Regions from separate parts of the Bradyrhizobium sp. WSM2254 genome, predicted to be linked through region 2. Evidence: riboswitches for the same ligand, from Rfam matches in the RefSeq annotation. Region 2 holds a riboswitch; the other holds the start of a gene.
What was found. A riboswitch is a leader RNA that binds a small molecule or an ion and turns the genes downstream of it on or off. The one in region 2 is predicted to bind S-adenosylmethionine.
Positions count from the first base shown of each region.

Region 1: another riboswitch for S-adenosylmethionine. It lies ahead of A3M7_RS0112725 (homoserine O-acetyltransferase); the one in region 2 lies ahead of A3M7_RS0101485 (O-succinylhomoserine sulfhydrylase).

Region 1 covers NZ_AXAB01000017.1:156,126-159,568, reverse strand. The annotation lists gene hisC (histidinol-phosphate transaminase) at 1-295, opposite strand, end outside; gene A3M7_RS0112730 (chorismate mutase) at 328-1,176, opposite strand; SAM riboswitch at 1,380-1,459, shown strand; gene A3M7_RS0112725 (homoserine O-acetyltransferase) at 1,553-2,764, shown strand; gene metW (methionine biosynthesis protein MetW) at 2,770-3,432, shown strand.
Region 2 covers NZ_AXAB01000001.1:328,440-331,882, reverse strand. The annotation lists gene A3M7_RS0101495 (hypothetical protein) at 1-251, opposite strand, end outside; gene A3M7_RS0101490 (2'-deoxycytidine 5'-triphosphate deaminase) at 444-1,580, opposite strand; SAM riboswitch at 1,661-1,740, shown strand; gene A3M7_RS0101485 (O-succinylhomoserine sulfhydrylase) at 1,815-3,002, shown strand; gene A3M7_RS0101480 (SGNH/GDSL hydrolase family protein) at 3,124-3,443, opposite strand, start outside.

The DNA.
Region 1 (3,443 bases), on a different contig from region 2:
TGTGGGCGAGCAGGTTGAGGATCTCGTCCGAGCCGGCGCCGCAGATGATGCGGTTGGGGTCGAGGCCGAAGCTGCGGCCGATGGCTTCGCGCAGCACCCGCGAGGTGCCTTCCGGATAGTCTTCCAGATGATCCGCCACGTTCTTAAAGGCCGCGATCGCCTTGGGCGAGGGACCGAACGGCGTCTCGTTGGCCGAGAGCTTGAACACCTTGCGGCCCGGCTCCGGCACCGGGCTCTTGCCGGGCGTGTAAGGCGCAATATCGAGAATGCCGGGGTTCGGCACGGGGCGGGACATCTTCAACTCCGGAATGGCAGGCGGCTCGTGACTTACGATTTCGACCCGGTCGGGGGCACCGTATAGCGCGTTGCGTGGCTGCCGACGAGGGCCGTGGAGCGCACCGAGGCCCCCGCCTCGATCAGGGCAGCCTTGATCTTGTCGATGCTGCTCGCGCTCGTGACCGAGACCAGCAGCGCCGCGCCGTCGAAGGCGGTATCGGGCACCGCCACGATGTCGGCGAGCGGCGACAGCGCCCGCGCGATCTCGGCATTCCACCCGGAGACGCGCACGCTGAAGGTCTCCACCTCCGTCACCAGGGCGCTGTCGGCGACGCGCGAGATCGCGAACACGGGCAGCGCGGCCGGATGGTCGGCGCGTTCGACGAAAGGCAGCCGCGCGATGATCTTCGGTGCGCCTTCGGCTTCCAGCTCCAGCCACCACGGGGTGCGGCTGGACGTCGCCGAGACCAGCGCCAGATCGCCCTTGGATTTCGCCACCGCCTCGACCGCCGCCTGCGCGCTGAAATGCGCGACGTAAGGCACGGTGAAGCCGAAATGGAATCGCACGGAATCGCGCATCGCGGGCTCGCTCACCGAGATGTCGGCATGCACCGCGAACGGTGCCTGCACGTACGTGAACGTCGCGATGATGACGCGCCAGATGCTCTCGACCGTGTCGAGCGGCAGGATGCCGCGATGGCGCTCCACGATCCGCCGCATCATGTCGGCCTCGCGCGCCGGCCGGAACGCCGAGCCGACCTCCTGGGTCTGCTTCACCTGGATCAGGCGGTCGATGATGTCGCCGCGCTGCATCAGGAGGCGATGCATGCCCTCGTCGATCGCGTCGATCTCCTTGCGCAATTCCTGCAACGATGGTGGCGCGGGCGGACGTTGAGACATATCTGGCAAGTGCTGTTGAGAGGCGTTCCAATGCGGGTCCATCAGGTCGGACCCGCTGCGGTCGGTGTCTTGATTAGGCAGTCGGAGCGGCGAAAGCAAAGAGAAATGCAAAGGGAAATTGGGCCTTTTCGGCTGACGCGACGGGGACGAATTTGGTCAATCCGGACCGTATCTTGACGAAAACCGTCCAAGCCGCTAGGTTTTGCCTGTTCCGTGGTCATTTGAGCCGGCCGGCTTGCAGCCACGTTAAAAAACTCGCTAAACAGGCCGGGGACGCTTTCGATCCCGGCCGAACCTATCGTTCAGGCCGGGTTTTTTATGGCCTGATGTCAGTCGCGATCGGAAGTCCGATCGCAAACGAGGTCGATGGTCAGAGATGGTTGGCGTCACGTCGATTCCCAGTCCCGCGATCAGTGCCGATGAACGGTCGCATGAGGTGGATCATCCGAGTTCGCTCGTCGCGCATTTCGGCGCCGATCAGCCGTTGTCGCTCGACTGCGGGGTCGATCTTTCGCCGTTCCGGATCGCCTACCAGACCTATGGCGAGCTCAACGCGGACCGCTCCAACGCGATCCTGATCTGCCATGCGCTGACCGGCGACCAGCATGTCGCCAATGTGCACCCCGTCACCGGCAAGCCCGGTTGGTGGGAAACATTGGTCGGTGCGGGCCGTCCGCTCGATCCGAGCCAATACTTCATCATCTGCGCCAATGTCATCGGTGGCTGCATGGGCTCGACCGGGCCGGCCTCGATCAATCCCGCGACCGGAAAGGTGTGGGGCCTGGATTTCCCGGTCATCACCATCCCCGACATGGTTCGCGCGCAGGCTATGCTGATCGACCGGCTGGGCATCGACACGCTGTTCGCGGTGGTCGGCGGCTCGATGGGCGGCATGCAAGTGCTGCAATGGACGGCGGCCTACCCCAAGCGCGTGTATTCCGCGCTGGCGATTGCCTGCTCGACGCGGCACTCGGCGCAGAACATCGCTTTCCACGAGCTCGGCCGCCAGGCTGTGATGGCCGATCCCGACTGGCACAATGGCGGCTATGCCGATCATGGCATCCATCCGCATCGTGGCCTTGCGGTTGCACGGATGGCTGCGCACATCACCTATCTCTCCGACGCCGCACTGCATCGCAAGTTCGGCCGGCGCATGCAGGATCGCGAACTGCCGACCTTCTCGTTCGACGCCGACTTCCAGGTCGAGTCCTATCTGCGCTACCAGGGCTCGTCCTTTGTCGAGCGCTTCGATGCCAACTCCTATCTCTATCTGACGCGCGCGATGGACTATTTCGACATCGCCGGCGACCATGGCGGCGTGCTGGCGAAGGCGTTCACCGGCATCAAGACGCGCTTCTGCGTGGTCTCCTTCACCAGCGACTGGCTGTTTCCGACCTCGGAATCGCGCGCGCTGGTGCATGCGCTGAATGCGTCGAGCGCGCGGGTGTCGTTTGCCGAGATCGAGACCGATCGCGGCCATGACGCCTTCCTGCTCGACGTGCCCGAATTCTTCGACATCGCCCGCGCCTTCCTGGAATCGGCAGGCAAGGCGCGCGGACTCAACGGCAAGAATAGCTCACAAGGGTAGTTAGGATGTCAGCGCAGGAAGTGCTGCCGCTGGGCGGCCTTGACTCGGAACGATCAGGTCATTTTCGCGCCGACCATCTGCTCGTCGCCGAAATGGTCAAGCCGGGCTCGAAGGTGCTCGATGTCGGCTGCGGCGACGGCGATCTGCTCCAGCTTCTGGAGACCCGCGGCATCGATGGCCGCGGCATCGAATTGTCGCGCGAGGGCGTCAACCGCTGCGTCGCCAAGGGCCTCGCAGTGGTGCAGGGCGACGCCGACACCGACCTCGTGAACTATCCCGATGATGCCTTCGACTACGTGATCCTGTCGCAGACGCTCCAGGCGACGCGGCAGCCGCGTGTGGTGCTGGAGAATCTGCTGCGCATCGGTCGCCGCGCCATCGTGTCGTTCCCGAACTTCGGCTTCTGGAAGATGCGGCTTCAGCTTCTGATCGGCGGTCACATGCCGCGCACCGAGAACCTGCCGGCGACCTGGTACGACACCGCCAACATCCACTTCTGCACCATCAAGGATTTCGTCGAGCTTTGCGACGAGATCAACGTCAAGATGGAACGCTCGGTGGCACTCGATCTCTATGGCCGCCCAGTGCCGCTGAACCTGCCCTGGTGGGTGTGGAACATGTTCGGCGAGCAGGGCGTGTTTCTGCTGACGCGCGGCGGAGGGAAGTGACGCTGTAGGCG
Region 2 (3,443 bases):
GAGAGATAGTGATATTGAGCAGCCGCGACCGCCGGCGGCAGATGGCTAAGGCCGAGCTTCGCAAGCCCCGGCAGGAAACGCTCCTGCTGCTGGCGACGGAACACGCGGAAGACGAACTCCGCGGCATCCGCCGTACCGCGCCGCGTGACCACGGTCAGGATGAGGCCGGTGAAATAGGCGTGATAGAGATCGGCGACCGCGCGCCAGCGTTTCCATTGGGCGTCCTGCGCGGAGTCGGCTGCGGCGGTCATGTTCGCTCCCGGCTTGTTGTTTTGCGGGAGTGTGTCATCGCGGCTGAGGCGGCGCAACACGCCACACATTCGCTGTCATCGCCCGGCGAAGACCGGGCGATCCAGTATTCCAGAGGCCGTTGTGATTGAATCGAGACGCCGCGGCGTACTGGATGCCCCGGTCAAGCCGGGGCATGACAGTTGGGGATGTGGCTACACCCGAAAATGTTTCGAGAGCTTCAATCCCTGCGCCTGGTAGTTCGAGCCGATGCGCTGGCCGTACATCGCGTCGGGGCGGGCCAGCATCTTCTCGTAGACGAGGCGGCCGACGATCTGGCCGTGCTCGAGGATGAACGGCACTTCGCGCGAGCGCACCTCCAGCACGGCGCGCGATCCCAGCCCGCCGGCGCCGGCATAGCCGAAGCCGGGATCGAAAAAGCCGGCATAGTGCACGCGGAATTCGCCGACCAGCGGATCGAACGGCACCATCTCAGCGGCAAAGTCGGGCGGCACCTGCACGGCCTCTTTCGAGGCGAGGATGTAGAACTCGCCGGGATCGAGGATCAGGCTGCCGTCGGGACGGGCCGAGATCGGCTCCCAGAAGTCCTCGACGGAATAGCCGGAGCGGCGATCGACATCGACGACGCCGGTGTGGCGCTTGGCGCGATAACCGACGAAGCCGCTGGCCTTCTCGCCGGACAGATCGACGGAGACGGCGACGCCGCCGGACAGATCGGCATCGTCGATGTCGACGAGGCGCTCGGACGCATGCAGCGCGTCGAGTTCGTCGGCATTGAGGATGGCGTCACCGGTGCGGAAGCGCACCTGCGAGAGGCGCGAGCCTTCGCGCACCAGCACCGGAAACGTCTTCGGGCTGATCTCGGCATAGAGCGGGCCGTGATATCCGGCGCCGATCATGTCGAAGCGGCGGGTGCCGTCGGCGATCACGCGGGTGAAGACGTCGAGCCGGCCGGTGGAGCTCTTCGGGTTCGCGGCCGCGACGATCTCCGGCGGCAGCGCGAGGCTTTCCAGCAGCGGCACGATGTAGACGCAGTTGGTTTCGAGCACCGCGCCGTCGGCAAGGCTGAACTCGTGCAGCTTCAACTCGTCGATGCGCTCGGCCACCGTGGCGCCGGGACCGGGCAGGAAGCTGGCGCGGACGCGATAGGCGATGTCGCCGAGACGCAAATCGAGGCTCGCCGGCTGGATCTGGCTTTCGACGAAGTCGTAGGCGGGCAGGATGAGGCCGCCCTCCGCCATCGCCGCGATCATGCGGTCGGGCAGGATACCATTGGCGTCGGCGGCAATCGTGAAACTCAACCGGGGGTCCTCGTCAGGGGTCAAACGCATCCGGACATGTGGGAAATACTAGCCTTTTACGGCTATCCGATGGACGCCTTGACGGAAAGGCCATTGCGGAATATGAGCATCACTTATCCCGTGGTGATTTGAGCCGGCCGGCTTGCAGCCACGTTAAATAAGTCGCTAAACAGGCCGGGGACCTCTGTGATCCCGGCCCGTGGATATATCCAGGCCGGTTTTTTTGTGACCGTTTTCGACGAGACGGTCATGTCGGAGGTACCTATGTCGAAGTCGCCTGCTGCTTACCGCCCCGAAACCCGTCTGGTCCATTCCGGCACCCTGCGCTCGCAATTTGGCGAGACGTCGGAGGCGCTGTTCCTGACGCAAGGCTACGTCTACAACAGCGCCGAGGAGTGCGAGGCGCGGTTCAAGGGCGAGGATCCCGGCTTCATCTATTCGCGCTACTCCAACCCCACCATCGCGATGTTCGAGCGCCGCATGATCGAGCTCGAGGGCGCCGAGGCGGCGCGTTCGGCCGCGACCGGCATGGCCGCGGTAACGACCGCGATCCTGGCGCCGCTGAAGGCCGGCGACCACGTGGTCGCCTCCCGCGCGCTGTTCGGCTCGTGCCTCTACGTCATCCAGGACCTGTTGCCGCGCTACGGCATCGAGACCACGCTGGTGGACGGCCTCGATCTCGACCAGTGGCAGCGGGCCTTGCGACCGAACACCAAGACGTTCTTCCTGGAGAGCCCGACCAATCCGACGCTCGACGTGCTCGACATCCCCGGGATCGCCGAGATCGCGCACAAGGGCGGCGCGCGGCTCGTCGTCGACAACGTGTTCGCAACCCCGATCTGGCAGAGCCCGCTCGCGTTAGGGGCCGACGTCGTGGTCTATTCCGCGACCAAGCACATCGACGGCCAGGGCCGCTGCCTCGGCGGCATCATCCTGTCCTCGGAAGCCTTCATCGCCGAGCACCTCCACAATTTCATGCGCCAGACCGGGCCGTCGATCTCGCCGTTCAACGCCTGGGTTCTGCTCAAGGGCCTGGAGACGCTGGCCGTGCGCGTGCGCGCGCAGACCGACACCGCGGCCCGCGTCGCCGAGGTGCTGGCGAGCCATCCCAAAATCTCGCGGCTGATCTATCCCGGCCGCGCCGATCATCCGCAGGCGGCGCTGGTGAAGAAGCAGATGCGCGGCGGCTCGACGCTGGTCGGCTTCGAGGTCAAGGGCGGCAAGGCGGCCGCGTTCCGCGTGCTCAACGAGCTCAAGCTCGCGAAGATCTCGAACAATCTCGGCGACGCCAAGAGCCTCGTCACGCATCCGGCGACCACGACGCATCAGCGCCTGAAGCCGGAAGACCGCGCCGCGCTCGGCATCAGCGAGGGCTTCATCCGCTTCTCCGCGGGGCTCGAGCATGCGGACGATCTGATCGAGGATCTGACGGCGGCGCTGGAGAAGGCGTGAGGGGAGCGAGCAGGGTGGGCAAAGCGAAGCGTTCCCACCATTCACTATTGAGCTAACGATAGATGGTGGGCACGGCGCGCGAAGAGCGCGCCTTTGCCCACCCTACGGCTACGCAGCCGAACTACATCGGCCGGTACGCCCGCACATCCCCGGGCACGTTGACCCCGAGCTTGATCTGGCCGACGGAGCGGATGATGTCGTCGCCGAGCAGCTGGGCGAAGCAGGCATAACCCCAATCGTTCATGTGCAGGCCGTCGGCGATGACGAAGCTCTCGACCGGGATCGATTGGTTCTCGTGCCAGTCGCGCATCACCTCGAAGCGCGGGAAGATGCCGACGTGACGGAGCTCGGCGACCTTGCCGAGCAGCTTCACCATCTTGCCGGCGCTCTCCTTGCGCTGGTTGACGGCCGGCGAATATTGCGGATCGACCAGCACGATAT